Regions from separate parts of the Mangrovibacillus sp. Mu-81 genome, predicted to be linked through region 1. Evidence: riboswitches for the same ligand, from Rfam matches in the RefSeq annotation. Region 1 holds a riboswitch; the other holds the start of a gene.
What was found. A riboswitch is a leader RNA that binds a small molecule or an ion and turns the genes downstream of it on or off. The one in region 1 is predicted to bind S-adenosylmethionine.
Positions count from the first base shown of each region.

Region 1 (4,905 bases):
GAAATTATGCTTTTTAATAAAAAAAGCGCAGTTTTATTCAAGGATTTACAAATTCAATAATGGGGAAAGTGAACAAGACTTTACCCTGTAATCATTTCTGTTATCGCATCAGCAGTTTCTTTCCCATTCTTCATGCAGGCGCCGATGCCAACTCCAAAATAGGATGCCCCCGCCAGCAAAACGTTAGGATAGTCGTCTTTCAGTCTTTGCTGGAGGGAGTCGACCGCTTGACTGTGTCCTAAATGGTAATTGGGCATCAAGTTATTCCAGTTCGTGATTTTTACAGATGCAGGTGGTTCTGCAATTCCTAGACTTTTGAAGATATCATCCAGTGCAACCTTTGTTAATTCTTCTTCACTTAGTTCCTTTAACTCATCATAATAAGCGTTAGAACTCTTATAAAATAATCTTACTAATAATTCTTGCCGTTCTGATGTATGCTTCCATTTTCTGCTTGTCCACGTACATGCATCGCAAACGACATCGCTGCCGTGGGAAGTTATAAAACCGGTGCCATTTTCCGGAAGAATCTCATCTTTCAGTTCAAACCCGATATAAATGCTAGTGAGGGAAGAATTTTTCAAACGGTCAAAGTCGTGATTTAATTGACTATCATTCAAAATTTTCCGAGTCACGTCATGGGTTGTTGCGAACACCACATAATCTGCTTCAATCAATTTGCTGTTTGTCAAAGTGAGTTGGTATTTTCCATCTCCTTTTTTAACACTTATTACTTCTTCACCCTTTATTATTTCAGCCTTCGCTATGACCGCTTCCAACCGGTCAATAAGTGCGGATAATCCGCTTGTAAAAGAGATGAATTTCCCGTTGGATGAACTTTTGAATTTTTCTTTATTTGCTTCGAAACCTTTGATTATGCTGCCATATCGATTCTTATATTCGAGTAGGTACGGCAGTGTCGTTGCCATCGTCAAGTCTTCCAATTTTCCTGAGTACACTCCCGACAATACAGGAGCAATCTGGTTCTTCACAAGTTCGCCGCCAAAGAATGCTTCAAGGAACTCACCGACTGAACTATCTTTAGTAAATGATGTATTCGGTGTTTCCAGATCCAAAAGTGCTTTCCTTTTTCCTTCTTCAGAAACGAGGGTGCTTTCCATTAAAGAATCAACACTCATAGGTATGCCGAAAACAGAGTCTTCTGGAATCTTGTGCAGCTTTCCATTTGTATATATAAACGAGGTTCCCGTTTCGTTATAAACCAATTCATCCCCAAGCTGTAATTCCTCTATAAAAGGCAGCACCCCTTCATTTCGTGCAACAATAGAGTCAGCACCGGTTTCAAGGATGAATGGTCGTTGTTTAACGGTTTTAATCTTGCCGCCAAGTTCCACATCGCGTTCAACCAGTGTCAATTCCATAGCTAGAGCGTGCGTTCTTTTAAATTTATCAAGATGGTACAGCGTGGTCAGTCCTGTAATACCACCGCCAACTACAACAACCTTTTTCATCGTTTCTCACTCCATAAGTAGGTTTATACCACTAGACTATCATTTTTTATTGTGAAATCATAAACAAATAGGGAATTTATTGTGTCATTTAAAAAAGGAATTATGTATAGAGGAAAAAATGCATAAATAGGGCTGCACTTATAACCGATCCGACCTTAATTCATACTTGACTACTATGAATACTATGTATTAAAATGGACCTAACAATAAAAAGTAAATAATAGCTTATCAAGAGAGGTGGAGGGAATGGCCCGATGACGCCTCAGCAACAGATTTCACATATGTGAAACACTGTGCTAATTCCAACAGGCGGCATGCTTGAAAGATAAGATGAAGTATTGCATTGTGACAACCTTCTTCTTATCTTAGGGGAAGGTTTTTGTGTTTATGCAAGAAATACAGGCCATGTCTCCGACTTATCATTCAACTTAGGAGTGAAAAATATGGGGGAAATCATTCGTCATGCATTAGAGAAAAGACGTGAGGAATTGATCAACAAGCTGATTACGTATAATATTTTTAAGAAACACGATAAACAACTATTCGAACTGACTATCCAGGAACTTGAAGATGAATATAAGGAAGTCAAATGCCAATGCCACCCTCACAGCAGCACATCATCCATTCACTGGAAGAATGTAAAGACCCGTTCTTCAGCACATTAAACACTAAAAGAACGGGCCTGTATAAAATTGATCTTATGCGATGTTTTTACACTCTTCCGCGCATTTGAAGCAGGCATCAGCGCATTTTTGACAGTGGTCGTGGTCGTGCTTTTTGCATTCATTTCCACAAGATTCACAGATGGCGGCACATACCGAAGCGAGTTCGGATGCAAAAGGCGTGCCTCTTAACAGTGCCTGTTCCAAAAATCCACACATGTCTGAACATTCACGGTCTAAGCGAATGCATTCCGCCATCATTTTTATATCTTCTTCACCCAGGCATGAATCATAACAGTGGTTACACGCCTCCATGCAATCGTGCAATGTCTTTACTAGTGATTGATACTTTTCGTGTAACATTAATTCGTTCCTCCTTGTTTTTGTCCTATTCTTCTTTAACCGGTTTTTTCCATACCTAAACACTTAGGTGTGGATTCTATTAATGAGATTAAACCGACTACTCTATTGGTACCCGAAATTATTGCAGAATTCTTGCAATAAACGTAGAAATAATTAAAAGCCGCCTGTTAACAGCGGCTTTTAATGTACTGTTACTATCCATTTACCTCTACAACATCCTCATGATAAAATTCTGCAAATATTTCTGCAAAGGCTTCCGTCGAATTATAGAGTTCGACCAAATTATTCTCCACCCCACCGAATTCCAGCAGCATTGCTCGTTCAGTCAAATCCTGATTATAAACACCATTTCCTTCGGCTTTCGTTTTCACAAAGACTCCTCGGCTGATCCCCGGGAACTTTTTCTCAAGCGCAGTATTCAACTCTTTCGCGATGGCAAGGTTCTTTTCGAAATTCTTATTTTCTTTACCAACGATGAAGAAAAGCCTTGCATATGGCTTGCCGTTGATTGTTTTGGTGGTGATTTCCCGTGGCTGAGAATCACGATGGATATCTATGAGATAATGAAGGTCATTATTCCCGGCAAGAGCTTCCTGAACCTGCTCTCTTGATAATTTATATGATTCATTATAGGTCCAATTCTTTTCTTTTAAAGCTTTTGTCGTATCCGTTTTATCCTGGACGGCTCCAATCCCTCTTTCAGCAAGTTCTTGTTGAAGCTTTGAACCGATTGCTATGACATTAACTTTTTCATTCGTGCTTGCTGGATCTTCGGACTGATTGTTCTTTATTAGAGGACTAAAGGCTTCCCAGCTGTGAGAATGATAAATAAATATTGATTTCTTATCAATTTCTTTAATATCCTCACTGCCGTCGGAGTTAGCCTGATCAATCTGGTTCTGATCAAATTCCTGGTTCTTCAGCTGCTCATCTGTCGGTGCCGGTGACTCCAATGGCAGGTTAGTTATGTCCGTTCCCTTTCCGGCTACGGCAATCTGAGTATGGTAATTCTCAATCCCAGGTATCTCTCTGCCGAACAAACTGCGGGGATCGAACAACGACACGTTCGTCACACTTTCGAGCCAGTTAAAATCCGATTGCAGTTCTCCTTCATTCATCACCCGTAAATAGGTGATCTCCTCAGAAAGAAGTTTCAATAGGGTTTCTTTCGGCACCATATCCGACATAGTCGAATAGAACAGCGTGTCCACTTTCAACTTAATCGTCGTGGCCGAAATGAGCCAGACTGAAAGATATACGAGAATGACCCCAACTGCAATCATTCTCGCCAATGATTTTACAGTCACGAATACTAGTAGTGGCAGGGTGCTATCTTTTCTGGATTTATACGCCATGAATGAACTCCTATATAAATAAGATTTACTAGTTCACTATATGCGCGAAAAGAAGAATATAGAATAATAGAAGAGGATTCATTCTTATAGCACAGCGAGGACATAAAAAATAGAATCAACGAAAAAATGGCCAATGCTGATATCGATACCATGAAAAGCATTTTACCATTTTCGAAAAAGTATAGTCTTATAATTGAAAAATATAAAATGGAGGTAATTATCACTGTGAAGGATAAATGAATAGAATTCGATTCCCAATGGAGTTGTATGCTTTCAATGACATATACCTCTGAACATTCCAATTAAAGTGAGCAGTTATGCCTAATAGCGGGACCTGTTAACAAAAACATTCAGGCAATATTCATCATCTTTTTCAGTTGCTTTGTTGATTGTTCACTCGGATCTCTTTTTTTTCAATAACTTCTTTTAACTCGGGAATTTCCTCATGGCTGTCCTCCTCCTTATTTTACGAAGAAGAAAGGGATAAAGATTCAATGATCAAATACCTTTATGAAAATTGATTTTTCGTTTCATAATTCAGTATTTTCCGACAGATTTTTATGTAAGGTATATAAATAATTTATTTTATGATATAATTAATACTTAATCAAGATTAAATTATTTTGGGTCTTCAAGACTTTATTTAGTCAACCCTTTATAATCTAGAAGGGAGACGTTTTATGTCATTCGATACAGTCTTACGAATGCTGAACACTCAAATGAATTTTAAGGAAAGTGAGATTATACACACTTTCTGTTCCAAGGATCAGACACCTGTATTGTCCGTCATATACCAGTTTGATACTGAAACGTTCTTGTTAACTTATATTGAAACACAGCGTACAGAGAAATATACAGCCATCAATAAGTTGGCAGATACTATTGATCAATACCTGAATCAACAACCATTGGAAGTATGATATAGACAAACCGCCCCGTTCTCTAAGCATGAAGGGGCGGTTTCTGGTTAGGACAGCTTTGTGATAAACATGCTTGCAATTCCGAAATAGACAAGTAATGAAAAAATATCGTTTATCGTTGTGATAAGCGGAC
Region 1 is NZ_JBAJHU010000003.1:679,506-684,410, reverse strand. It holds gene V6B33_RS10515 (protoporphyrinogen oxidase) at 81-1,472, opposite strand; SAM riboswitch class I at 1,695-1,804, shown strand; gene V6B33_RS10510 (Fur-regulated basic protein FbpA) at 1,916-2,137, shown strand; gene V6B33_RS10505 (four-helix bundle copper-binding protein) at 2,171-2,497, opposite strand; gene spoIIP (stage II sporulation protein P) at 2,692-3,852, opposite strand; gene V6B33_RS10495 (hypothetical protein) at 4,533-4,772, shown strand; gene mgtE (magnesium transporter) at 4,820-4,905, opposite strand, start outside.

Region 2 (4,905 bases), on a different contig from region 1:
AACGTTGGTAACCTTCTCTTTTACCTCATGTGTTGAGTTGATGCGTCCTATCACGGACACCTTTGATAGATCTTCTCTCTCTTCTATATAAGAATAGGCTTGATTGTATTGTCCAACGATTCTCTTTACTTCTTGAAAATCCTGATCTTTTACTATGAGGATAAGGTTTTCCTTGTATTTAATGATTTCTGTCTCAATATGATGGGAATCGAGATCATAAAGAATCAGTGACTCTCCTCCCTGACAGTCAAAGATTGTCAGAACAGAAATGTCTTTCTGGTAGGCTATCCCGACAATAGGTGCATTACTCTGTGTTCTTTCGCTAATGACGGTCCCCCGCCCCTCATTCGAACTGGAACAAACCACAAGTGGCACATGATGTTCCTTCGCATGTTTGATCGCTCTCGGATGCAGGACAGCAGCTCCCATGGCAGCTAAACGCAGCATCTCATCATAGGAGAGGCTGTCAATTTTTGCTGCCCGGGGCACGATTCGCGGATCCGAAGTATACACTCCATCTACATCCGTATAAACATCACACCTATCCGCTTTTAAAGCGGCGGCAAGAGCAGCTGCAGTCGTATCCGAACCGCCCCTGCCTAATGTAGTTATTTCTCCTTTATCCGTGATTCCTTGAAAACCGGCGGCCACGACGATTCGTCCTTTTGATAACTCCGATTTTATCCGATCGGTATCGATCGAGGTAATCTTGGCATTCCCAAATACTCCGTCCGTTTGGATTCCCGCCTGTCTGCCTGTCAGGGATACGGCTTCCAGCCCCGTATGCTGCAGGGCCATGGTCAAAAGGGAGATCGTCACCTGCTCGCCGGTACTTAAGAGCATATCCATTTCTCTCTTGCTTTGCTTTGCAGAGAGTTCCCCTGCCAATCTTACGAGTGTATCCGTCGTTTTATTCATTGCTGATACTACTGCGACAACATCATGGCCTTTTTCTCTTTCCTTCATGACATGAAAGACCATACGTTTGATTCGATCTGTTGAACCAACAGAGGTTCCACCAAACTTTTGAACAATCATACTCAATGATACCCCTACTTTCTATCAGACCATATTTATTAAAGATTACTTCTGGGAAATTGCAGCTCCAGTCTTCGCTTCATTTTCCAAAGGAATTTCATCCAGAATAGACACAGCTTGAATATGATCATGCGTCCGAAGAAGCGATTCCAGTGTATGTTTCCTGCCTTCAACAAATACGTACAAGTAATCGCCAAGCTGAATATGATCCTTTAAAGTGAACGATGAAATCCAGTTTTGATAATCATCCTCTTCACGGATTCTCAGAACCCATTGGCGGCTGCTCTCAACCTGAACCTCCCCGGTCCTCGCTATGCTTTCGGCAGAGGCCGTGTACTTCCTCTCTATCAACGACAGAAAATCTTCTACCATGGCGCTGCCTGTAGGCAATTTTCCAGCTCCTGGACCAAGCAGGGTAATCCTCCCTACAAGACTACCCTTTAGAGATATGGCATTTTCTACATCCTCCACACCGTAAAAAGGATGGGTGTCATGAACCAGGATGGGCTCTACTTCACCTTTGATACGGTCAATTGAATCCCTCAAGAGAGAACCTGCATGCTTGAACCGCAATCGAAAAGATTCCGCTGCCTGGATCCACTCTGCAGTCAGGTGGGATATCCCCTTACGTCGAATATTCTTCCAATCGGGCTGTCTGCCAAAGGCTGTTTGACTTAAAATCAGCAATTTATAGAACGCATCATGACCTTCGATATCATTTGTCGGATCGGCTTCAGCGTAGCCCTTCTCCTGAGCAATCTTTAAGGCTGTATCAAAGGCAAGGCCTCTATTTCTCATTTGAGATAAGATGAAGTTGGACGTCCCATTTAAAATCCCTTGAATTTGTCTGATTTCATTCACCTTCAGAAGCTGCCTGATACTGCCGATCACCGGTATTCCCCCGGCTGTCGTCGCTTCAAATCCAACCGATACCCCGTTCCTTTCCGCTTTTTCCAATAGCCCGGGACCATATTTGGCAAACATCGCTTTATTGGCCGTGACGATATGAACTCCCTTCTCAATGGCTTCGGTTAAATACGTAAAGCTCGGCTCCTCCCCCACGATCGCTTCAAAGATGACGTGCAGGTCCGGGATATCCAGAATGTCTTGGAAATCCGTTGTGACGTTGATGGATGGATCAATGTCCCTCTCTTTTGCGGGATCTTTTATAAGAATCGCCCTTACCTTCACCTCTTTACCCAGTACTTCCTTCAATCTGTCCTGATGAGTATCGATTGCTTCACAGACTCCTTGCCCTACCGTTCCGAAACCCAGAATTGCCACATTAATCGTTGACATGATTCAGCCTCCTATTATCGAATTTTCACTTTATACTTAAGAATTGATTCATTCCATGAAGATCCACTTGAGGGAAGTGAGAGCGGAAAAGAAGAGGGTATACAGAAAAGCCCTCTTCTATTAAGAAGAGGGCTAAATAATCATGCTCCTCCCCTTATCTTCCAGATCCGTATGGAATCTGTAGGAATTGGCACCTTTACAGTCTGATCCTGCAGGTTGCCGGGCTTCATCGGGCCTATCCCTCCGCCGCTCTTGATAAGAGTTATAATGTTTGGTTTTGGTATTACTTGCTATTTGAGTATGAATTGGATTATAAAGAGGATTCATTGCCTCGTCAATACTATTTTTAGTATTTTTAAAAAATTCTTTCTAATGACACAGATAATATCATTACCTATCGGTTTACTATGATATTTAAACGTATGCGGTGGAACCAGTAACCAGTAACTTGAAAAACAATCCACAGCCTAAAGCTACCCAAGATAACTTTCTGCCATTATTTAATTCCCCGATGCAATTAGGATCTAAACCGATACCCCACACCCCAAATTGTTTCAATAAACACAGGCGACGAAGGTTCCTCCTCAATCTTCTCCCGGATCTTCCTGATATGCACCGTAACCGTCGTCAAATCCCCTAAAGAGTCATACCCCCAAATCCGTTCAAACAGATGTTCTTTGCTGAAGACTCTGTTTGGGTTAGTGGCCAGAAAATACAGAAGGTCGAATTCTTTGGCGGTCACGATTTTTTCTTCTGAGTCGACGAATACTCTGCGGGAGTCCGGATCGATGACGAGGTTCCGGATTTCGATCACTTTTTTCATGTCACGGTTGATCAAGCGTTCGTATCTGGCAATATGAGCTTTTACCCGTGCGACGAGTTCACTGGGGGTGAAGGGTTTGACGATGTAGTCATCGGCTCCGCGGTCGAAGCCCCTGATTTTGTCGATGTCTTCTTTTCTTGCAGTGACCATTAAGATCGGGATGTCGAGAAATTCCCTGAGCTCCTTGCATAGCTGGAATCCGTCCGTATCCGGCAGCATCAGATCAAGCAGAATGAGGCTATATGTGTTGATCCTAGCAAGGGCAAGCCCCTCTCCGCCTGTCGATGCCAGGTCACAAGCAAAGCCGCTCACATCGAGATAGTCCCTTTCGAGTTCCGCGATATCCTTCTCATCTTCAATGATCAGTATGTTTTGCATGATCCTTCACCTTTTTCAATGTAAAATAAATGCTTGTTCCTATACCCGGCTTACTTTCTGCCCAAATGCTCCCGCCGTGCCCTTCTATGATTTTTTTGGCAATGGACAGGCCAAGCCCGCTTCCTCCTGTGGCGGAGTTTCTCGAGATGTCCGTCCTGTAGAAGCTGTCAAAGATACGGGGCAGTTCCGTTTCCGGTATCCCGCTCCCATTATCCTGAATCTCCACCTTGACATCATACTCAAGCTCCGTGAGGATGACCTGAATTTCTTTCTGTTCTTTATTCATATACTTTAAACTGTTTTGCGTGATATTCTTGACGACCCGGTCCAGCTTTTCCCTGTCAGCTTCAACGAGATAAGAACCTGACCTTTCATAGGATAGCAGCGCTTCACCGTGTTCCTTTTCAAGAGTAAAGGAAAGTTCGTCGATGAAATCATCAAAATACGCATCAAGGTGGACCTTTTCAAATTGAAACGGCAATTGGTCCATATCCAGCTTCGAATATAGGAACAGTTCATCGATGAGTCCGTCCATATCATGGGCATTCTTCTTGATCTTGGCCATGTATCGGTTCAGCTTGTCTGGAGTGCCGGCGATGCCATCTTCGATCCCGCTCACATACCCTTTGATCGAGGTTAACGGTGTTTTCAAGTCATGGGAAATGCTCGCGATAAGCTCCTGACGATTCAGCTCGTATTGCCTTTGAACCGTCTCTGCTTCCTTCAGCTTCAGGCGCATCTCTTCAAATGTATTCGATAATTGCCCCAATTCATCCTTCTTGTCAGACGCCACACTAACATCAAGATCCCCTTCACTGATCTTTCGTGCTGCGAACGACAACTTCTTGATCGGTTCTATGATGCTCTTTGACATAAAATAGGTCAGCAACCCGTTCGTCAAGACTAAAATGACCACCAGCGCACCGAAGCGGAGAGTCAGGAAAGTTTGCAGATTCTTCCCATTCAATACATAAAAGAACACATATCCAACCACGATTTCCACGATTAGAAGACTGACAAGGGGAATGACAATCATTCCGATATTCGATAAGAGCAGCCTCTTCTTTATCGACATGCCATCACCTGCTTTCCATACAATGTGAACCTGGGCTGCCGTTACTGACAGCCCCTTCTGTTACTTCTCCATTATTCGTCCATCTTCTATATATAATACCCGGTCACAGAGATGGAGGACCCGTTCATCATGGGTGACCATCAGTGCAGCCTTGTTTCTTGATTTGACCTCTTTCGCAATCATCTCGACCACCTTTTTCCCCCGCGCTGAATCGAGGCTCGCCGTCGGCTCATCGGCCAGGATCATATCCGGATCATTCATAAAGGCTCTGGCAATCGCCACTCTCTGTTTT
Region 2 is NZ_JBAJHU010000001.1:84,947-89,851, reverse strand. It holds gene V6B33_RS00450 (aspartate kinase) at 1-1,038, opposite strand, end outside; gene V6B33_RS00445 (homoserine dehydrogenase) at 1,084-2,337, opposite strand; SAM riboswitch class I at 2,489-2,599, opposite strand; gene V6B33_RS00440 (response regulator transcription factor) at 2,855-3,538, opposite strand; gene V6B33_RS00435 (sensor histidine kinase) at 3,516-4,613, opposite strand; gene V6B33_RS00430 (ABC transporter ATP-binding protein) at 4,674-4,905, opposite strand, start outside.
Region 2: it holds a riboswitch for S-adenosylmethionine, as region 1 does, so the genes downstream of both, V6B33_RS00445 (homoserine dehydrogenase) here and V6B33_RS10510 (Fur-regulated basic protein FbpA) in region 1, are expected to answer to the same signal.